Regions from separate parts of the Pseudonocardia sp. C8 genome, predicted to be linked through region 2. Evidence: riboswitches for the same ligand, from Rfam matches in the RefSeq annotation. Region 2 holds a riboswitch; the other holds the start of a gene.
The links. A riboswitch is a leader RNA that binds a small molecule or an ion and turns the genes downstream of it on or off. The one in region 2 is predicted to bind thiamine pyrophosphate.
Positions count from the first base shown of each region.

Region 1: it holds a riboswitch for thiamine pyrophosphate, as region 2 does, so the genes downstream of both, H7X46_RS10575 (ABC transporter substrate-binding protein) here and thiO (glycine oxidase ThiO) in region 2, are expected to answer to the same signal.

Region 1 covers NZ_JACMTR010000002.1:2,109,265-2,120,153, forward strand. Annotated here, with positions in the region: gene H7X46_RS10545 (DEAD/DEAH box helicase) at 1-446, shown strand, start outside; gene H7X46_RS10550 (EamA family transporter) at 471-1,421, opposite strand; gene H7X46_RS10555 (hypothetical protein) at 1,712-1,897, shown strand; gene H7X46_RS10560 (choline dehydrogenase) at 1,961-3,649, opposite strand; gene H7X46_RS10565 (hypothetical protein) at 3,771-4,190, shown strand; gene H7X46_RS10570 (hypothetical protein) at 4,263-4,958, opposite strand; TPP riboswitch at 5,108-5,220, shown strand; gene H7X46_RS10575 (ABC transporter substrate-binding protein) at 5,215-6,237, shown strand; gene H7X46_RS10580 (ABC transporter permease) at 6,234-6,986, shown strand; gene H7X46_RS10585 (ABC transporter ATP-binding protein) at 6,983-7,720, shown strand; gene H7X46_RS10590 (haloacid dehalogenase type II) at 7,767-8,429, opposite strand; gene H7X46_RS10595 (cobalt-precorrin-6A reductase) at 8,448-9,212, shown strand; gene H7X46_RS10600 (HAD-IA family hydrolase) at 9,234-9,860, shown strand; gene H7X46_RS10605 (precorrin-2 C(20)-methyltransferase) at 10,196-10,889, opposite strand, start outside.
Region 2 covers NZ_JACMTR010000002.1:5,954,421-5,965,309, reverse strand. Annotated here, with positions in the region: gene H7X46_RS28370 (iron-containing alcohol dehydrogenase) at 14-1,288, shown strand; gene H7X46_RS28365 (GAF domain-containing sensor histidine kinase) at 1,299-2,693, shown strand; gene H7X46_RS28360 (response regulator) at 2,690-3,397, shown strand; gene H7X46_RS28355 (hypothetical protein) at 3,449-4,051, shown strand; gene H7X46_RS28350 (thiazole synthase) at 4,073-4,831, opposite strand; gene thiS (sulfur carrier protein ThiS) at 4,834-5,034, opposite strand; gene thiO (glycine oxidase ThiO) at 5,037-6,185, opposite strand; TPP riboswitch at 6,202-6,288, opposite strand; gene thiE (thiamine phosphate synthase) at 6,324-7,007, shown strand; gene H7X46_RS28330 (hypothetical protein) at 7,129-8,376, opposite strand; gene H7X46_RS28325 (DUF3159 domain-containing protein) at 8,535-9,203, opposite strand; gene H7X46_RS28320 (SGNH/GDSL hydrolase family protein) at 9,359-10,129, shown strand; gene thpD (ectoine hydroxylase) at 10,222-10,889, opposite strand, start outside.

The DNA of each region.
Region 1 (10,889 bases), 3.8 Mb from region 2:
AGGAGAAGGCGTTCACCTCGCTGGGCGCCGACGCCGAGCTCGACCAGCTGATCTACGAGGGCGCGACCTACTCCGCCGACGAGGAGGACTACCTCGGGCTGCCCGGGCTGCTCGAACCCGAGCAGGTGCGGACGCTGCTGTCGAAGCGGCAGGCCGAGTGGATCGAGAAGGGCTCGCCGCGCACCGGGGCCCAGGCCCGCGCGACGCCGGCGACCGAGCCGACGCCCCCGCCGCCGTCGCAGCGGGGCACGGTGAGCGTCCGGGAGCGGCTGCAGACGCTGCGCAAGGAGCTGAACACGCTGGTCGCGCTGCACAACCACAAGACCCGCAAGCCGCACGGCGCGATCCACAACGAGCTCCGCAAGGCGTGCGGCGGGCCGCCGGTCGCGATGGCGACCATCGAGCAGCTCGAGGAGCGGATCGCGACCCTGCGCTCCTGGCGCTGACCGCTCCCGCCCGCCCCGGAGCGGTCAGCCCGGGAGGGGGCCGGTGTCGCCGGTCCGCACCCGGTCGCCCGCCGGCTCCGGGACGGGCTCGTCGCCGTCCCGGGACCGCAGCGCCACGGCCGCGATCACCAACAGGATGCCGAGGGCCTCCAGCGCGCCCGGCAGCTGGGAGAGCAGCACGAGCCCGATCAGGGTCGCCGTCGCCGGCAGCAGCGCCAGCAGCACGGCGAACCGGGCCTGCCCGACCCGGCGCAGCACGACCTGGTCCAGGACGTACGGCACGACCGACGACAGCACCCCCAGCCCGACGGACAGGGCGAGCACCCGCGGATCGGCGAGCGGTGCGAGGTTCGCCACACCGAACGCGGTGTCCGACCGGGCGCCGCCGGCGAGCAGCAGCGGCGCCAGCAGCACGGCCGCGACCGCGAACCCGGTCGCCAGGTCGTCGATCCCGTTGCCGGCCCGCGCGACCCGCTTGCCCAACAGGACGTAGGCCGCCCACATCGCGGCCGCGCCGAGCGCCCACAGCACACCGGACGGGCTGCCGGACCAGCGGACGTCGGCGATCAGCAGCACGCCCGCAGCGGCCAGCACGACCGCCCCGACGTCCCGGAACCGGCGCGAGGCCAGGGCCGCGACCAGCACCGGGCCGGTGAACTCGATCGCCACCGCGGTGCCGAGCGGGAGCCGGGCGATCGCCTCGTAGTAGGCGACGTTCATCAGCGCCGTGGCCAGCCCGAACAGGCCGGCCCGGACCAGCCGGACACCGCGCCAGGCGTCCCGGCCGGGGCGCCGCCAGGCCAGCAGGACCAGCGCTGCTCCGATCAGCCGCAGCTCGGCCACCGCGGACGGCGCCAAGCGGTCGAACAGGCCTACGGCGAGTGCCGCACCGACGTACATCGTGGTCCCGCCCGCCAGGAAGAGGAGCGGAGCGGGTATCCGGTCTCCGATCGGCCGAGCGCTCACCTGGGTCACGATACGGCGACACACCGTGGCGACGTCGAGCGCTTGCACGAGCGGCTCCGTCCCCTCATGATTCACGCGTAGTCAACTTCATACGCAATCGGTCACCGCGGGTACATCGCGGCGTCACCGACCCCGGATCGGAACCTCCGAAACGTGACGGTCGTCGCGACGCGCCCCGGGAACACGTGCAGGGGCTTCAAGCGTCTGTTTAGGTGTGGGCGATCCGCCTGGTGCGGTCGTCACAGTGATACGGCGGAGGGGCCGCCCGAGCCCCGCCGCCGCGACGGAGGGAGACCGCTATGCAGCCCGAAACGCTGACCCGGCCCGAACTGACCCTCGCCGACCGCTGTGACCGTTGCGGTGCGGCGGCCAAGGTGCGCGCGATCCTGCCCTCCGGTGGGGAACTCCTGTTCTGCAACCACCACGGCCGTGCTCACGCCGACAAGCTGCGTGAGTCGGGTGTCGAGGTCCAGAGCGGGGAGTGAGGCCCGTACAGACCTGATCGGACGGGGCGGGGATCCACTGCGGATCCCCGCCCCGTCCGTGTCTCAGTGCCGGACGAGTTCGGCCGCACCCGCCCGGTCGGGCGGTGCCGCGGTGATCGGCGGGTCCGGCGGCAGCGGTGTGTTCCCGAGGACGAGGTCGGCCGCCCGCTCGGCCACCATCACGACCGGCCCGTAGGTGTTGGCGTTCGGCACGTCCGGGAACACCGAGGCGTCGACCACGCGGAGCCCGCCGACACCGTGCACCCGCATCGTCGCCGGATCCACGACGGCGCCCTCGCCGGTGCCCATCCGCGCGGTGCTCGTCGGGTGGAGGCCGTTCTGGGCCCTGCGGGCGACCCAGTCGAGCACCTGCTCCGGGGCACGGACCCGCGGTCCCGGGAAGGTCTCGCCCCCGCCCAGCCCGGCGAACGCAGGCTGGGCGAGGACGTCCCGCGCGATGGCGACCGCCTCCACCCAGCGCTGGCGGTCGTCCGCGGTGGCCAGGTAGTTCATCCGCAGCGCCGGCGGGACGGCGGTGTCGCGTGAGACGGCCCGCACGGTGCCGCGGGCGTCGCCGGCCATCACGCTCACGTGCAGCTCGAACCCGTGCCCGGTCGGCCGCACGTCCGGCGCGAACCGCATCGCCACCGGGGCGAAGAGCATCATGACGTCCGGGATCCCGGCGCCGAGCGAGGTCGTGGCGAACCCGCCGATCTCGAAGTGGTTGCTCGCCCCGATGCCGGTGCCCGAGACGACCCACCGGGCGGCGGCACCGGGCAGTCGGTGGACGCGTCGGTGCGTGGACAGCGAGACCGGCTGCAGGCAGGAGTGCTGCAGGTGGATCGCGAGATGGTCCTGCAGGTTCTCCCCGACCCCGCCGAGCGCGGCGCGGACCTCGACCCCGAGCGTGGCCAGGTGTGCCGGATCGCCGATCCCGGACACCTGCAGCAGCTGCGGGGTGGCGATCGCACCGGCGCAGAGGATCGTCTCGCCCGCGTCGACGTCGTGTGTGGATCCGTCCGCGGCGCGGAACCGGACCCCGGTCACCCGCCTGCCCCGGGCGTCGAACAACAGCTCCCGCACGGCGGCCCCGGTCCGGACCTGCAGGTTCGGCCGGGACGTCGACACCGGATGCAGGTAGGCGTCGGTGGCCGAGTACCGACGGCCGCGGAAGATCGTCCGCTCGGTGCGGGAGAAACCCTCCTGCACCGGCCCGTTGACGTTGTCCACCACGGCGTGCCCGGCCTGGCGGGCCGCGATGAGGAAGGCGTCGTTCAGCAGCCCGCCGGCCGGGGCCCGCTCGAGGATCTGGGGGCCGTGGCCGTCGGCGTCGAACGCGATGCGGTGCTCGGAGAGTCGCCGTTCCAGGCGCCGGAAGTAGGGCAGGCAGTGCGCGGAGCTCCAGCCGGCCAGCCCCGCGCCGGTGGCCCACCGGTCGTAGTCGCCGGGGTGGCCGCGCTGGTAGACCATGCCGTTGATGCTGCTGCTGCCGCCGAGCACCTTCCCTCGCGGGACGGCGAGCCGTCGGCCGGCCAGGCCCGCCTCAGGCTCGGTGGTGTAGCACCAGTCGTAACGCGGGTTGCCCCAGGCCCGGGACAACGCGGCCGGCATCCGGATCACCGGGTCCCAGCGGTGGTCCGGCCGGCCGGCCTCCAGCACGAGCACGCGGCGGGCCGGATCGGCACTGAGCCGGTTCGCCAGCACAGCGCCGGCCGAGCCGCCACCGACGATGACGACGTCGTAGCGCGCCATCCGTTCCTCCCGATCCGCGACCGGCGCCGCGAGTGACCCCTCCAGGGGCGCAACCCCCCTTGCGGCTGTCACGGTACGCGTCGCACCGGACCGGCGATGAGGGACCCGTAGGCTCCGTGGCGTGACGACGGCGGGGGACGGCGACCGGACGGCCGGTGCGCGTGCGGCGCCCGGCGGCGCCGACGCGGCACTGGCCGCGCTGGGCGCCCAGCTGGAGGCGTCGATCGCGGACCTGGAGTCCGCGCGGGAACGGGTGCGGGAACTGCAGGCACTGCGCGCCGAGGGGCTGGGCTGGCGGGAGATCGTGCCGCGGGAGAAGCGGCCGCTGATCGTGGAGAGCGTGACCCGCGCGCTCGACGGCCTCGGCGCCGTCGGCGGGCGGTTCCGCCGGGAGGAGGCGGTCGCGCTGCACGATGAGGGCGAGACGATCGCCGGGATCGGCAGGCTGTTCGGCGTCAGCCGCCAGCGCGTGTCGTCCTACCTGCAGGAACACGTCCAGGTGCAGGGGGAGCGGGCGGCTGGGGAGGACCCCGGGCGCTGAGTCGGTGCTGCGTGCTTCGGCCCTCGGCCGCCGGGCCTCAGTGCTGCTGCTTCGGCCCTCGGCCGCCGGGCCTCAGGCATCCCGCCGGCGGTGCCGGGCCCGCCGCGGTGCCGGCACGTGCGGGATCGGTCCGGTGCGCTCCACCTCCGGGAGCCGCGGCGCCGGCACCCGGGCCTGGGCCCGCTCCGCCGCCCGGGCGACCTCGGCCTCGAGCCGGGCCAGCTCGCGGACGTCGCCGATCCGGGCCGCCAGTGCCGCCGCCACCGGCCGCAGCCCGGTGGCGAGGTGCTCGGTCAGCCGGTCGCCACCGGGCCCTGCGCGCGCCAGCAGCTGCAGCGCCCCCGCCGGGCGGCCGGCGAGCGGCACCGGGACCGTGAGCGACCGCACCAGCCCGCAGCCGGCCGCCGCCGCGGCGAGCTCCGGCGGCCCGGACCGGGTGAGGTCGGGGGTGAGCAGCACGCGGTCGCCGCGCTCGGCAGCCGGCCCCGGACCGGCGTCCGCCCGGCGCTGCAGCTCGCCGAGCCGGGTGGCCGCGGTGTCCGACCCGAACACCCGCCGCCCCTCGGGGTCGCGCGGGTCGGCCGGCTCCCGCAGCAGCAGGGTCGCGCCCGCCACCCCGGCCGCCGGCACGAGCGCCACGCAGATCCCGGACAGCAGGGCGGCGACGTCGACGTGCGCCACCGGGGTCGCCCCCGCCTGCAGCGCCACGCGCACGAGCGCGGCCGTCGGGTCGGACGGGGAGCGCCCGCGGGGGCCGGAGACCGCCATGTCGTCCTTCCTCACGTGCCGTCACGCAGCGTCGTCGTTCGGGTCCGGAGGATAACGATCCGGCTGAGCCGTGGGCCGACCGGCCGACCACGATCACTGTCCGTCACCCACGGGGAGTGGTCCGGGCGGTCGCACCCGCGTAGAGTGATCGCCCGTACCGCGGGAGCCCGCGCACCGAGGCTGAGAGGGCGGCAGGACCGGCCGTCGACCGTTCGAACCTGATCCGGTTGACACCGGCGTAGGGAGGCCCGTCCTCGTGCTGTCACGTGCCCGTCCGTTCGTCCTGCTCGTCGCGCTGCTGCTGGCGCTGTCCGGCTGCGCGGCCGGCGAGACCGCGCCGCAGCAGCCCGGCGGGCCGCCGATCCGGGTCGCGCTGGACTGGACGCCCAACACCAACCACATCGGCCTGTTCGCCGCCCAGCAGGCCGGGTACTTCCGCGAGGCCGGGCTGAACGTCGAGTTCCTGCCCTACAACGCGACCTCGCCGGACACCCTGGTCGCCAGCGGGGCCGCCGACTTCGGGATCAGCTTCCAGGACTCGTTCACGTTCTCGAAGGCCGCAGGCGCCGACATCACCTCGGTGATGGCGATCCTGCAGCACTGGGCCACCGAGATCGCGGTGAAGGCCGACCGGCACGACATCCGGAGCCCGCGCGATCTGGACGGCAAGGTGTACGCCGGGTTCGGCGGTCCGGGGGAGATCCCGAAGATGCAGGCCGTGATCAAGGCCGACGGCGGCCGCGGAGAGTTCCGCACCGAGGTGCTCAACACCGCGGCCTACGAGGCGCTCTACGCCGGCCAGGCCGACTTCACCGAGCCGTTCGTCAACGTCGAGGGCATCGAGGCGCAGCTGCGTGGCGAACCGGTCAAGACCTTCCGCTACACCGACTACGGCTTCCCGGACGCCTACAACGTCCTGCTGATCGCCAACTCCACCGTGCTGAAGAACGACCCCGACCGGTCGCGCGCGTTCGTCCAGGCCGTGCAGCGCGGCTACCGGCTCGCCGCCGACGACCCGGCCACGGCCGCCCGGATGCTCAAGGAGGCCAACCCGGGCGCGTTCACCTCCGACGAGCTCGTCGACCGCGGCGCCGCGATGCTCGCCGGGAGCTTCCTGCGCGACCCGCAGGGCAGGGTCGGGCACCAGACCCCCGAGCAGTGGGCCCGGTTCTCCGGATTCCTCTACGACACCGGCACGGTCGCCGGCCCGGACGGGAAACCGGTCCGGCAGAAGCCCGACTTCACGACGTGGTTCACCAACGACCTGCTCGCGCCATGACCCGCCGCCTCGCCCCCGCCGCCCTGCTCGTCGCCGCGCTGCTGGTCGCCTGGCAGCTCGCGGTGACGCTGACCGGTGTCCGGCCGCAGGTGCTGCCGTCGCCGTTGCGGGTCGTCGAGCAGGGCTGGGCGTTCCGGTCCGCGTTGTGGGCGAACACGCTGCCCACGATCCAGGTGACGGCGATCGGCTTCACCGTGTCGCTGGCCGTGGCCTGGGCGATCGCGGTCGCGGTCGACTTCTCGCCGTGGCTGCGCCGCGCCCTGACCCCGCTGCTGGTGGCCTCGCAGACCCTGCCGGTGGTGGCGATCGCCCCGCTGCTCATCCTCTGGTTCGGCTTCGGGCTGCTGCCGAAGGTCCTCGTGATCGCGCTGGTGACGTTCTTCCCGGTCGCCGTCGGGCTGATCGAGGGGTTCGCCGCGACCGACCGGTCGGCGACCGCCCTGCTGCGCTCGATGGGCGCGAGCCGCTGGCAGCGGTTCCGCTACGTGCGGCTGCCGGGCGCGCTGCCGTCGTTCTTCACCGCGCTGCGGATCGCGATCACCTACGCGGTCACCGGGGCGATCTTCGCCGAGTACGTCGGCGCCCGCGCCGGGCTGGGGATCTTCATGCAGCTGCAGAAGAACCAGTTCCGCACCGACCTGGTGCTGGCCGCGGTCGGGGTGACCGCGGTGCTCTCGGTGGCCCTGTTCGGGCTCACCTACCTGGTGCAACGCCTGGTCACGCCCTGGTACCGGGGTGATCACCGGTGAAGGTGGCGGTGCGGGACCTGTCGGTGTCCTACGGCGACCTCGACGTGCTGTCGGGTGTCTCGCTGGACGTGGTCGCCGGGGAGTTCGTCGCGATCGTCGGGCCGTCCGGGTGCGGCAAGTCGACGCTGTTCGGGGCGCTGGCCGGGATCCTCGACGGGGCCGACGTGCGCGGCACCGTCGAGGTCGACGACACCGCCGTGCGCGGGGCGCCGTTCGGGCTGATGCCGCAGCAGGACCTGCTGTTCCCGTGGCGGTCCGTGCTGGACAACACCACGCTCGGGCTGGAGGTCGCCGGGGTGCCCCGGCGGGAGGCCCGCGAGCGCGCGCGGGCGCTGTTCGCACCGTTCGGCCTGGCCGGGTTCGAGAACGCCCGGCCGGGCGAGCTCTCCGGCGGGATGCGGCAGCGGGCGGCGCTGCTGCGGACCGTGGTCGGCGGGCACTCGGCGCTGCTGCTCGACGAGCCCCTCGGCGCGCTGGACGCCATCACCCGCCTGGAGACCCAGGAGTGGCTCGAGGACATGCGGTCCCGCTACGGCTGGACCATGCTGCTCATCACGCACGACGTCCGGGAGGCCGCGTTCCTCGCCGACCGGGTCCTGGTGTTCTCGCCGCGCCCGGCCACGGTGCGGACCGAGGTCGTCGTGGACCTGCCCCGCCCGCGGACGCGGACGGTGCTGACCGACCCGCGCCTGGCCGCCGTGGAGGCGGAGCTGCTGGACGCGCTGCGGGCCTGACCCCCGGAACCGGCCGCGCCGCCTGCTCCGGCGGCGCCCGGCCCGGTCAGGCCAGCCGCGGCGCCAGCTCCGGCAGCGCCCGCACGGTGTGGGTCGGCGGGTCCAGGTGGCCCGGCCAGGTCTCGCCCGCCCGGTCCAGCCACGCGGTCGCCATCCCGACCCGGCCGGCGCCGTGCAGGTCCCACGGGTGCACCGCGACCATGACCGCCTCGGACGCGGCGACCCCGCAGGTCCGCAGCGCGTACTCGTAGGGGGCCCGGGCCGGCTTCCAGAGACCGGCGTCCTCCACGGACAGGACCGCGTCGAACTGCCCGCGCAGCCCGTGGTCGGAGAGCAGCTTCTCCGCCACCGCCGTGGCGCCGTTGGACAGCGTCACCAGCCGCAGCCCGGCGGCGCGCAGGGCGGCGACGCCGTCGTGGACGTCGGGGTGGACCGGAAGTTCCAGGAACGCCTCCAGCAGCTCGCGGGCGCGGGCGTCGGCCCAGCGCACGCCGAGCCGGCGCAGCAGCTGCGCCGCCGTCTCCCGGCCGATCTCGGCGAAGGGCCGCAGCTCGCCGCCCGCGGCCAGCGCGATGCCCTCGCGCAGGGTGGTCGCGAACCAGTAGGGCCCGGACCAGTCGGGCGCGCCGATCTCGCCGAACCGCCGGTGCAGCGGCGTGAGGTCGGAGAGGGTCTCGTTGACGTCGAACACCACGGTCGTGATCGCCATCCGCCTACCCTGGCGGGTGTGAGCGATCCGCGCACGGTGCTCGTACTCGGCGGCACCACCGAGGGACGGGCCGCGGCCGCCGCGCTGTCCGGCGTCGACGGTGTGCGGGTGGTGTCGTCGCTGGCCGGGGCGGTGCGCAGCCCGCGGCTGCCCGACGGTGAGGTCCGCATCGGCGGGTTCGGCGGCGCCGACGGCCTCGCCGCGCACCTCCGCGCGGAACGGGTGGCCGGGGTGCTCGACGCCACGCACCCGTTCGCGGCCCGGATGACGGCCAACGCCGCGGCCGCGTGCACCGCCGCCGGCGTGCCCCTGGTCGTGCTGCGCCGTCCCGGGTGGACGGCCGGGCCGGGGGACCGCTGGCACCGCGCCGCCTCGGTCGGGGAGGCCGCCGCCGCACTGCCCGCGCTGCTGCCCGGCCGCGACGGGCGGGTGCTGCTCACGACCGGCCGGGGCGGGCTCGCGTCGTTTGCGCCGGTCGACGCCGCGTTCTGGATCCGCGCCGTCGACCCGCCGGAGCCGCCGCTGCCCCGGCGGCACACCCTCCTGCTGGACCGCGGCCCGTTCCACCTCGACGCCGAGCGGGCCCTGTTCGCGGAGATCCGGCCGGACGTGCTGGTCACCAAGGACTCGGGCGGGGCGGCGACGGCACCGAAGCTGGCGGTGGCCCGCGAGCGCGAGGTGCCGGTCGTCGTGGTGGACCGGCCGCCGCTGCCGGCGGGGGTCGCCCACGCGGCCGACGTGGACGGCGCGGTGGCCGCGTTGCTCGGCCGGCTCCTCCGATAGACTCGCTGCGCGAGGAAAGGGGTGGCGGTGCTCGACGCGGTGCTCTTCGACATGGACGGCACGTTGATCTCCTCCGACGCGGCCGTGGCCCGCGCCTGGGCGAGCTGGGCCCGGGAGTTCGGCGTGCCGGAGTCCGCGCTGGCGGCGGTGGCCCACGGTGTCCCGTCGGACGGCACGATCCGGGTGCTGCGGCCCGACCTGGACGGTGCCGCGCTCGACGCCGCCGCGGCCCGGCAGCTGGAGCTGCAGTACGACGACCTCGACGACGTCCGCGCCCTGCCCGGCGCGCACGCCCTGCTCGCCGGCCTCGACGCCGCCCGGATCCCGTGGGCCGTCGTGACCAGCGCGGACCGCCGGCTCGCCCGGGCCCGGCTCGGCGCGGCCGGGATCGACGCGCCCGTCCTCGTCGCGCGGGACGACGTCGCCCGCGGCAAGCCCGACCCGGAGAGCTACCTCGCCGGGGCCGCCGCCCTCGGGGTGGAGCCGGGCGCCTGCCTGGTCGTCGAGGACGCCGAGGCCGGGCTCGCCGCCGGGCGCGCGGCCGGGGCCCGGACCGCGGCGCTGCGCGGGCTGGACGGGGACCTGCGGCCGTCCGACCTGCACGATCTGGCCGGGATGCTGGGGATCGCCGTCGCGGCCGGCCGGTGACCCGGCCGGACCGCGACGCCCGACCCGCGCGCACCGTCGCCGGCTGAGCCGGGTCCGCCGCGGGCGCTGCCGGGGCCGCCGGGTAGTGGCCGGCGGAATCCCCTCCGGTGGCGGCCGCTCGGCCCCGGGTGGGCGAGAACGTGCTGCTCGGGTGCGCCCGGCGCGTCGATCTGCGCGTTCTCGCCCCGGGTCGGGCGGCATCGTGCTGCTCGCCCCGCAGGCGGAACGCACCTGCCGGGAGCGCGGAGCGGCGGGCGGGCCCGACCGCGGGCTCGCCGGCGTCCCACGTGGGGCCGGGTCACGGCACGGTCCGCGTTCCGCGGAACGTGCCGCGCTCAGCCGGTCGTCGTCCTGCCCGGCCCGTAGTGGCGTGGCGTGAAGACGACCGGCTCGCCGCTCCGCTCCACGACCCGGGTGGTCGACGACCCGACGATCACCAGCGTGCGCATGTCGACCAGCTCCGGATCCAGCGCGCCGAGCGTGGTGACGGTGACCCGCTGACCGGGGCCGCCGACGTCGCGGCCCAGCACGACCGGCGTGTCCGGGGAACGGTGCTCCAGCAGCACGTCGCGGGCCGCACCCACCTGCCACGGCCGGGCCTTCGACCGCGGGTTGTAGATCGCGATCGCGAGGTCGGCGGACGCGGCCGCCCGCAGCCGGCCGGCGACGACGTCCCAGGGCTTCAGCCGGTCGGACAGCGAGATCATCGCGTGGTCGTGACCCAGCGGGGCGCCGACCGCGGCGGCGACCGCCTGGGCCGCGGACAGCCCGGGCAGCACCCGTACCGGCACGTCGCGGTACTTCGGCCCGGCCGCCACCTCCAGCACGGCGGCGGCCATCGCGAAGATCCCCGGGTCACCGGCCGAGACGACCGCGACCCGCCGCCCGGACGCGGCCAGGTCCAGCGCGTGCGCCGCCCGCTCGGCCTCCACCCGGTTGTCCGACGGGTGCCGGGCCTGGCGCGGGTTCGCCGGCACCCGGTCCAGGTACGGGCCGTACCCGACGAGGTCGTCGGCCTCGGCCAGCGCC
Region 2 (10,889 bases):
GGGAGGAGGCAGCGTGGTCCTCACCGGCGTGCCCGGAACCACGCGCGGGGACACCGTCCTCGTCCTCGACGGGGACGCGGCACGTCCGGGCAGCGCGGGCGAGCGGACGGTCCGGGTGCCGGATCACCCGGAGCGCCCCCGGCTGTCCAAGTTCCACGCGCCCGAGATCGTCTTCGGTGCGGACTCGCTGCCCGAGGCCGCGCACGCCGCGCTCCGGCTGGGTGCCCGCAGGCCGTTCGTCGTCACCGACCCCGGGGTGACCGAGGCCGGCTGGCCGGCCGAGCTCCTGGGCCACCTGCGCGCGGCCGGCCTGCGCCCGCAGCTGTGGAACGAGATCACCCAGAACCCGAAGGACCACGAGGTCCACGCCGGGTTCGCCCGCTACGAGAACTCCGGCTGCGACGTCGTGATCGGGATCGGCGGAGGGTCGGTGATCGACGCCGCGAAGGGTGTCGCCCTGCTCGCCACCAACGGCGGCACGATCGGCGACTACGAGGGCATCGACCGGATCACCCACCCGATCCCGCCGCTGGTGATGGTGCCGTCCACATCGGGCACCGGCGCCGACGTCTCGCAGTTCTGCATCATCACCGACACCGAGCGGCTCACCAAGCTCACGATCATGGGGCGGGCGCTCGTCCCGGACGTCTCGGTGATCGACCCGCGGCTGCTGGTGACCATGCCGGACTGGCTGAACGCCGCCACCGGGCTCGACGCGCTCACCCACGGCATCGAGGCGTTCGTGTCGCTGGCGCACGGGCCGCTCACCGACACGCACGCCCTGCACGCGGTCGCGCTCGTCCACACCAACCTGCCGACGACGATGCTCCGCCGCACCGACGAGGGCCCGCGCACGGCGATGGCGCAGGCGGCCCTGGAGGCCGGGCTGGCGTTCACCAACGCGATCCTCGGGGCCACGCACGCGATGAGCCACCAGGTCGGCGGCATGCTGGACCTCCCGCACGGGCTCATCAACGGTGTGCTGCTGCCGCACGTCATCCGGTTCAACGGGGCCGGTGACCCCACGCGGTTCGTGCCGATCGCCCAGGCCATGGGCCTGGACGCCCGGCCCGGCATGCCCGGTGACGAGGCCGTCGACATGGTCGCCGGCGAGGTCCGGAAGCTCGCCGACGAGGTGGGCGTGCCGACCGGGCTCGGCGCGATCGGTGTCCGGGAGGGCGACGTCCCGCGGCTGGCCCGGCTCACCCTGGGCGACGCCTGCCTGACCACCAACCCGCGCAGCGCGTCGGTGGAGCAGATCGAGGACCTGTTCCGGCGGGCGCTGTGAGGCCGGCGCGGTGACCGCCGCCCGGTTCCCCGGCCGCCGCACGCCCGCCCCGCCTGCCGCGACCGGCCCGGGGCACCGGGGCCGCCCCGACCTCGACCAGCTCACCGGGCTGCGGTCCGGCAAGCCCTCGTTCTACCCCGAGTACCGGGTCAACCTGGAGCGGCTCAAGCGCGTCATCCTCGCCCTGGACCGGATCTCCGCGGCGCTGGTCCGCACGATGGAGGGCTCCGAGGCGCTGGTCCGGGCGGTCGCCGACGCCGCAGCAGACCACCTGTCCGCGGACTGGCTGATCCTCGGGCTGGTCGACGGCGAGCTGCCCGACGCGGCGCCGCGGCACGTCGTGCTCGGCCCGGACGGTGCCGAGTGGCCCGACCTGCGCCGCGTCCCGGAGAAGGTGCGCCGGCACGTCGCCCTGCTGCAGATGGGCAGCGGCGCGGTCCACGACGGGCACCGCGACCACGACGACCGCACTCACGTGCACGTCCCGATCCGGTTGGACGGCCGCATCGTCGGCGGCTTCGTCGCCTGGACGCCGCCGGACCGGGAGATCGACGACACCGATCACTCGGTGCTGCGGATCCTGGCCGGCCAGACCGCGTCGGCGCTGCAGAACTGCGCCCTGCTCGACCGCGCCGAGCGGCTGCACGCCCGCACCGCCGCCCAGGCCGAGGACCTGCGGTCCCGCAACGACGAGCTGATGGCCACCCAGCAGGCGCTCAGCGCGGCGCGCCAGCGCGAGGTGCTCGACAACGAGCGGCACCGGATCGCCCGGGAGCTGCACGACAGCGTCACCCAGTACGCGCTGTCCGCCGGCATGCACATCGAGCTGTGCCGCTCGGAGATCGCCGGGCGGCCGGCGATCGCCGGCGCGGTCGAGCACCTCGACACCGCGAAGGACCTGACCCGGCGCGCGGTCGAGCAGCTGCGCTCGGCGATCTACGCGCTCAACGACGACGACCACGCCGACAAGGACCTGCCCTCGATGCTGCGGCAGCTCTCCACCGTGCACATGCCGGACGAGCTGCGGGTCGAGGTCACCATCGGTGGCACCCCGGTCCCGCTGCCGCACGAGCACGAGCAGTCGCTGTTCCGGATCGCCGGTGAGGCGCTGTTCAACACGGCGATGCACGCCTCGGCGTCCCGGGCGTCGGTCCGGCTGGCCTACCAGCCCGACCGGATCCGCCTGTCGGTCTCCGACGACGGCGGCGCCTCGCCCGACCAGATCCGCCGCATGCTGCGCGCGGCCACGGCCCGCGGCCCGTACGGCGAGCACCGCGGCCTGGTCAACATGGACACCCGCACCCGCGAGCTGGGCGGGACGCTGCGGTTCCGCCGCTCCCGGATGGGCGGGCTGCAGGTGCAGGTGGACGTCCCGCTCGGGGCGGCGGGGAAGGAGACCTCGTGAACGGACCGCTGCGGACCACGGGCGCGCCCGGTGCCGGCGGGATCCCGCGAGGCGGGCACCCGGCGGTCCGGGAGATCCGGATCGTCCTCGTCGACGACCACTCGATCATGCGTCAGGGCCTGCGTGCGGTGCTGGAACGCGAGGAGGACCTGCGCGTCGTCGGCGAGGCGGGCAGCGTGCCGGAGGCGTTCGCGGCCGTCGCGGCCGGCCGCCCGCAGGTCGTGCTGCTGGACCTCAAGCTCTCCTCCGGACCGCAGCCCGACGGCCTGGAGGTCTGCCGCAGGCTGTGCGCCGAGCACCCGGGCATCGGGGTGCTGGTGCTGACGACGTTCGCCGAGGACCGCCTCGTCGTCGAGTCGGTGCAGGCCGGGGCGCGCGGCTACGTCGTGAAGGACGTCGACACCACCGAGCTGGTCCGGGCCATCCGGGCGGTGTCCCGCGGCGAGAGCGCGTTCGACGCCCGCTCCGCGTCGGCGATGGTCCGGTCGCTGTCCGGCGGGATGCCGGACCGGGAACGGCTGACCGACCGGGAGCTGGACGTGCTGCGCCTGCTGGCCCGCGGCCTGTCGAACCGGGCGATCGGGGCCGAGCTGTTCATCTCGGAGACCACGGTGAAGTTCCACGTCGGGAACCTCATGCGGAAGCTGATGGTGTCCCGGCGGGCCGAGGCCGTCTACGCGGCGACGAAGCTCGGGCTGCTGTAGCGGGAGCGACCGCGGCGCGCAGGGCACCGGGCGGGGCGGTAGACAGGGCCGATGCGGTGGTATGCCGAACGCCCCGGCCGTCTGGCCCGCCAGGTCCTCGCGGACGTCCTCGCCCTGGGGTGGGCGGTGCTGGCGGTGACCGCGGGGGTCGTCGTGCGCGACGGCCTCCTGGCGCTGCGCGGGCCCGGCGAGTCGCTGGTCGCGGCCGGTGACCGGGTCACGAGCGCGTTCACCGGGGTCGGCGGGGCGGTGTCCTCGATCCCGTTCGTCGGGCCGGATCTGGCCCGCGCGCTGGCCCCCGCGACGGGGGCCGGCGCGGACCTGGCCGCCGCGGGCCGCGAGTTCGGCGACACCGTGGCCATGCTCGCGACCGGGGCGCTGGTCGTCGTCCCGCTGGTTCTGCTGCTCCCGGTGCTGCTCGGCTGGCTGCCGCTGCGGCTGCGCTACGCCCGCCGCGCCGGTGCCGCGGTGGCCGCGCGCGGGTCCGCGCCGAACCTGCTCGCGCTCCGCGCACTGGCCCGGGTCCCGGTGCGGACGCTGACCCGGGTCGTCCCCGACCCGGCGGCCGCGTGGCGGTCCGGCGACCCGGACGTCGTCGCCCGGCTGGCCGCGTTGGAACTGTCGGATCTGGGTCTGCGTCCCCGCGACCGGTGACCCGGACCCGCTGCACCCCTGTCAGTCCTCCCGCTCCGGCGAGCTCGCATGGGCCCAGTACCGGCGCGGGATCCGGCCGGCTCGCCGCGCGTCCCAGCCGGCCTCGACGCCGAGCCGCATCGCCCGGGCCATCCGCTCCGGATCCGCGGCCCGGGTGACCGCGGTGGCGAGCAGGACGGCGTCGCACCCCAGCTCCATCGCCTGCGCGGCCTCCGACGCGGTGCCGATCCCGGCGTCGAGCACGACCGGGACGCCCGCCGCCTCGACGATCATCTCGATGTTGTGCGGGTTCCGGATGCCCAGCCCGGTCCCGATCGGCGACCCCAGCGGCATGACGGCGGCGCACCCGGCCTGCTCCAGCTTCCGGGCGAGCACCGGGTCGTCGTTGGTGTAGGGCAGCACGGTGAAGCCGTCCTCGACGAGCTGCTCGGCCGCGTCGAGGAGCTCGATCGGGTCGGGCAGCAGGGTGCGCTCGTCCGCGACGACCTCCAGCTTGACCAGGTCGGTCTCGAGGGCCTCCCGGGCCATCCGTGCGGTCAGCACGGCTTCGGCGGCGGTCCGGCAGCCCGCGGTGTTGGGCAGCACCCGGATCCCGAGCCGGCGCAGCAGGTCCAGCAGCCCGGTCCCGCCGACGACGTCGACCCGGCGCAGGGCCACGGTCGTCAGCTCGGTGCCGGACGCGACCAGCGCCCGCTCCAGGATCTCCAGGTTGGTGGCACCCCCGGTGCCCATCACCAGCCGGGAGTCGAACAGGTGGTCGCCGAACGCGAGCTTGTCCATCGTCATCCTCCCTGCACCGCGGTCAGCACCTCGACCCGTGCGCCGTCGGCCGGCACGTACCCCGGCCAGGACGCCCGGGGCACGACCTCGCCGTCCACGGCGACGGCGACGCCCCGCTCGGGCAGCCCGGCGTCGGTGAGGACCCGGGCCAGGTCGGTCCCGTCCTCGATCTCGCGGCTCTCGCCGTTCAGCAGGATCACCATCGTCAGCTCCTCTCGGCCGCGACCGAGGTGAAGCGGCGCGGGTCGGCGGCCCGCACGGCATCGGGCACGGCAGCGTCGCGCAGCACGGCGGCGACCGCGGCCGCCGTCACCGGGACGAGCAGCATGCCGTTGCGGCCGTGCCCGGTCGCGGCGATCAGCCCCTCCGGCCCGATTCGGCCGATGAGGGGAACATTGTCTCGGCTGCCCGGTCGCAGACCGGCCGCCGACTCGGTCAGCGCGTACTCCGCGATCCCGGGCAGGATCCGTTCGGCGTCCCGGAGCAGGTCGCGCACCCCGCCCACGGTGACGTCGGTGTCGAAGCCGTTCTCCGCCGTCGTCGCGCCGACCACGAGGTCACCGTGCCCCGGCAGGACCCGCGGGACGGCGTACACCGGGCGCCCGTCGACGAGCGCCCGGACGGTGCGGGCCGGCGGCGGCAGCGCACCGGGCCGGCGGGTGAGCCGCAGGACCTCGCCCTTCACCGGCCGGACCAGGCCCTCCAGCACCGGGTGCAACGACGACGAGTGCGCCCCCGCCGCGACCACGACCACGTCGGCCGCGACCTCGGTGCCGTCGGCGAGCCGGAGCCCGGTGACCCGCGCGCCGTCGTCGCGCACCGCGGCGACCGCACGCTCGTCGACCGTCACCCCGGCCCGCCCGCACGCGGCCCGCAGCGCCGCCAGCAGCCGGCGGTTGTCCACCGAGGGGTCGCCGGGCACCGAGAGGCCGCCGCGGACGTCCGGACCGATGGCCGGCTCCAGCCGGCGCAGCTCGCGACCGGTGAGCCGCTGCACCGGCCGGCCCAGCGACTCCAGGTACCCGGCGAGCGCGGTCAGCTCGTCGCGGTCACCGGAGCCGGTCGCCGCGACCACGGTGCCCGCCGGGTGCAGCCCGGCGTCGGTTCCCGCCTCGGCGGACAGCGCGGCCGCGAACTCCGGCCAGCGCGCCACCGAGTCCAGCCCGAGCGCCAGCAGGTCCTCCTCGCCCGGCCAGGCCTCGGTGACCGGGGCCAGCATCCCGCCGGCGACCCAGGACGCACCGCTGCCCGGGGCCGGGTCGAACACGGTCACGGCCCATCCGGCGTGCGCGGCCTCGCGGGCCACGGACAGCCCGATCGCACCGGCTCCGGCGACGGCCAGCCGCCTGGTCATGGTTCTGCCCACCTCACTCCCTGCGCCGGCATGACCCGGATCAGGTTCGACGGTCGGGACCGCTTCCGAGGTCCCCTCTCAGCCCGTTCGCCGGGCTCCCGTGGCTCTCACCTACGAACCTCCAGCGTACGCCGTAGCGTGCGGGCCGTGTCCGACACCGATACCCGCTCCACCCGCCTCGCCCGCCTGCAGGAGGCGAGGCTCTACCTCTGCACCGACGCCCGCACCGAGCAGGGCGACCTGGCCGCGTTCGCCGACGCCGCACTCGCCGGCGGGGTCGACATCGTCCAGCTCCGGGACAAGGGCGGACCGGACGGGCCGCTCGAGGCGAGGGCCGAGCTGGCCGCGCTGGACGTGCTCGCCGACGCCTGCCGCCGGCACGGCGCGCTGCTCGCGGTGAACGACCGGGCCGACGTCGCGCTGGCCGCCGGGGCCGACGTGCTGCACCTCGGCCAGGACGACCTGCCGGTGGCCTGGGCCCGCCGGATCGTGGGCGACGACGTGCTCGTCGGCCGGTCCTCGCACAGCCCGGACGAGACCCTGGCCGCCGCCGGCGAGGACGGCGTCGACTACTTCTGCGTGGGCCCCTGCTGGCCGACACCGACCAAGCCGGGCCGCCCCGCGCCGGGCCTCGACCTGGTCCGCACGGTCGCCGGGCGGGCCCCGGAGCGGCCGTGGTTCGCGATCGGCGGGATCGACGAGGAGCGCCTCGACGCGGTGCTCGAGGCCGGGGCGACCCGGATCGTCGTCGTCCGCGCCATCACGGGTGCCGACGACCCCCAGGCTGCTGCCGCCCGGCTGAAGGCCCGCCTCGCCCGCTGAGCCCCGTATGAACGGGGTCGGGACCGTTCCGTCGGGGCCGGCCTCCGCACGCACTTCCGGGCCGCACACACGACGGCGCCGGTGGGCCGTTGCCCACCGGCGCCGCGCGCGTCGTGCCGTCTCAGTTGGTGGGGGCGGCGCCGCCGTCCTCCCCGGACTGCTGACCGGAGTCCGGTTCCTGGCTCGGGACGATCCGGTCGAGCCCGTTCTGCAGCGGGTCGCTGCTGCTCCCGGACTCGGAGCCGCTGCCGGGCTGCGCCGACTCGCCGGTGCTCGGGCTCGTGCTCGTCGACTGCTCCGAGGTACCGGTCGGCGCCTCGCTGGTCGAGGTGGCGCTCTCCGAGCTCGACGGGTCGGTGGCACCGTTCTCGCCGCCCCGGTCGGGGGCCTCCGCCGGAGGCGCACCGCGGACGACGTTCCCGATCGAGGTGCCGGAGCCGTGGCCCGCCAGCGACGAGCCCTTGACGACCTCGATGCCGGTGATCAGGAACATCGCGACACCGAAGGTGACGACGCCGAGCACCGCGGACACGATCATCGCCCGGCGGGTGACCCGGACCCGCCGGAACCCGCCGAGTCCCGCACCGGACGCCGCGGCCGTGCGCGGCCGGCCGGGCGCGTGCGCCGGGTCGAGCAGGACGGTCTCCTCACCGGTCGGGCCCGCGGCTCCGCGGCCGGCCGACTGCCGGGCCGCGGCGACGGTCCCCTCGGCGACGCCCTTGCCCTTGCGGGCGACCGCCTTCTGCTTGAGCACGACCGCCTTGTCCTTGCTCACCTCGATCGACCGGGTGAACAGCGTGGTGGCCAGCGTGGTGACGATCGAGCCGAGCGCCGCGCCCAGGACGGTGCCGACCGCGCCGAGGAACGAGCCGAGGATCGCCGTGACGACCGCGGCGCCGGCGCCGGCCGCGATCTTCGTCGGGCTCAGCTCGGCCTTCAGCGAGGTCGTCTCGCCGGAGCCGTCGTCCTTGGCGGAGCCGGGCCCCTTCCCTGCGTCGGATCCCTTTCCGGGGCCGGCTCCGACCGGCCCGTTCGGGCCACCGGGACCGGAGGCCGGGCTCAGCTCGGTGGGCGCGGCCGCGGAGGTCATCGCGCGGGTCCGCGGGTATCCGCCCGGCGGGGTCCCCTGCGGGACGCCCGGGCCGGGGACCACCCGGGTCGGCCGCTGGCCGCCCGGCGGGGTCGCCGGCGGGACGCCGGGACCGGCGTGCGGGGGCCGGGCGGGTGCGGCGCGGCGCGGCTGCGGGACCTGGGGGGCGTCCGGGGACGCGACCGGGCGACCGGTGGCCGGTGGGACGGGGCGGGTGGGTCCGGGAACGCGCCGGTCGACATCACCGCGGCTGGGCTCCGGGGGGCGCTGGTGTGGCATGGCTCCTTGCAGTGGCATCGTGGGGCGGCGGTTCCACGGGTGAGAACGTCGGAGCGGCGCGAAACGCATCAGACGATCACCGGAAGTGACGACCTTCACGTCACCCGATCGAGGTCACGGTAAAATCACGATTCTAGTCGCAGCCCGGACCGGTCCCGTCACCGGGGGTGACGGATTCCCGGGTGATCGTCCGGCAGCGCCGTGCGCAGCAACGGCCACGACACGAGCACGCTCAGCCCCACGAGCGCCGGGCTGAGGACGGTCCGCGCCAGCCCGAGCAGCACGACCTGATCGGCCGCCCACAGCGGCAGGAACACGCTCAGCCGGACCAGGTACTGACCGACCCACGCCCAGGACGCCCGCTGGTACCCGCGGAGCAGGTCCGGGTCCCGGCGCCAGCGGGTCCGCTGCCCCAGCAGCCCCCCGACGATCACCCCGAGCAGCGGCCACCGTACGACGATCGAGATCGCCCAGGCGACCGCGCTGCCGACGTTCGACACGATCTGGACCAGGAAGAAGTCCGACGCCCGCCCGGTGAGCAGGGCGATGCCGGCGGCGGCCACCACCCCCGCCAGCCCGAGCAGCACCGCCCGCGGCTTACGGCCGCGGGCCAGCCGCCAGACCGCGACCCCGGCCCCCGACACGATCGCCGCGGCGGCCCCCCAGTTGATCGGGTACGCCGAGCCGAGGTACCCGGCGATGACCCACGCCAGCACGAAGCCGACCACGGGCACGGACGCGTCGACCGCACCGCCGCGCCCGCCGAGCAGTTCGGCGAGACCGGGGTCCTCCCGGGACGCGGCACGCGGGGCGGGATCGTGGGTCACCCCGCTCAGGGTGCCCTATCCCCGTGCCGGGGTCGACGCAGGCGAGTTGGCGCGCACCGCGACGAGGCGTGATCATTGAAGTAACGCAGGACTTCCGTCCGGTGAACAACAGGCAAGGAGCAGGCACGGATCAGGGCCGAAGGGGGGCGGTGCACGTGCAGCACCGGAGTTACGTCGCACTCGGGGACAGCTTCACCGAGGGCCTCGACGACTTCACCGAGGACGGCCGGCCACGCGGGTGGGCCGACCGGGTCGCCGAGACCCTCGCCGCGCGGCACCCCGGCTTCGGGTACGCCAACCTCGCCGTCCGCGGGAAGGTCCTGGACCAGATCGTCGCCGACCAGATCCCGGTCGCCGAGGCGATCCGCCCCGATCTCATCACGTTCTGCGCCGGCGGGAACGACATCATCGGCTGGACCTGCGACACCGACGACCTCGCCGCGCGCTTCGACGCCGCCCTGGGCCGGCTGGTCGCGACCGGGGCCGAGGTGCTGATCTTCACCGGGTTCGACCTGCGCCGGATGCACCCGTTCATACGGCGGCTCCGCGGCCGGATCGCCTGCTACAACGAGCTGATGCGGGCCTCGGCCGAGCGGCACGGCTGCCGCGTCGTCGACCTCTGGGCGATGGACGCGCTGGCCGACCCGCGGGCCTGGGGACCGGACCGGCTGCACCTGGTGCCGCACGCGCACGAGCGGGTGGCCTGGCGGGTGCTGGAGGCGCTCGGCGAGCCGGCCGGGGACTGGCGGGCGCCGTGGCCGGAGCCCGAGGCCGGGCCGACGCCGTGGCGCACCCGGCAGGTCGAGGACCTGCGCTGGGTCACCCGGCACGTGATGCCCTACGTCCGCAAGCGGCTGCGCGGCGCGCACACCGGCGACGGGTACCGGCCCAAGCGTCCGACGCTCGCGCCGGTCACCCTGGCCTGAAACGGCGACGGCGCCCGCCCCGCTTCCCGGGGACGGGCGCCGCCGTCAACTGATGAGCTTGTGGTGGTTAGCGCGTTGGGTGCGTGCTCGCGTCAGCGCACCGGGGTGAAGTCCCGCGCACCGATGTAGGCCGGACGCGGCTTCGGGGCGTAGAACGGCTCCACGCACGCGTTCTCGACGCTGTTGAACACCAGGAAGATGTTCGAGCGCGCGTACGGGGTGATGTTGTCACCGGAGCCGTGCATGCAGTTCGAGTCGAACCAGGTCGCCGAACCGGCCTTCCCGGTCATCATCGCGATCCCGTGCCGGTTCGCCAGCGCGGTGATCGAGTCGTTGTCCGGGGTCCCGATCTCCTGCTCCTTGAGCGAGGTCCGGTAGTAGTCCTCCGGGGTCTCGCCGACGCACGAGACGAACGTCCGGTGCGAACCGGGCATGATCATCAGGCAGCCGTTGTACGGGTGGTTGTCGGTCAGCGAGATCGAGCAGCTGACCGCCCGCGGGGTCGGCATGCCGTCCTCGGCGTGCCAGGTCTCGAAGTCGGAGTGCCAGTAGAAGCCACCGCCGCCGAACCCGGGCTTGTAGTTGATCCGGCTCTGGTGGACGTAGACGTCCGACCCCAGGATCTGGCGGGCGCGGGAGAGCACCCGCTCGTCGCGGACCAGGCGCGCGATCGCGGACGAGATCCGGTGGACCTCGAAGATCGACCGCACCTCGTCGGAGGACTTCTCGATGATGCACCGCTCGTCCGAGCGGACGGCGG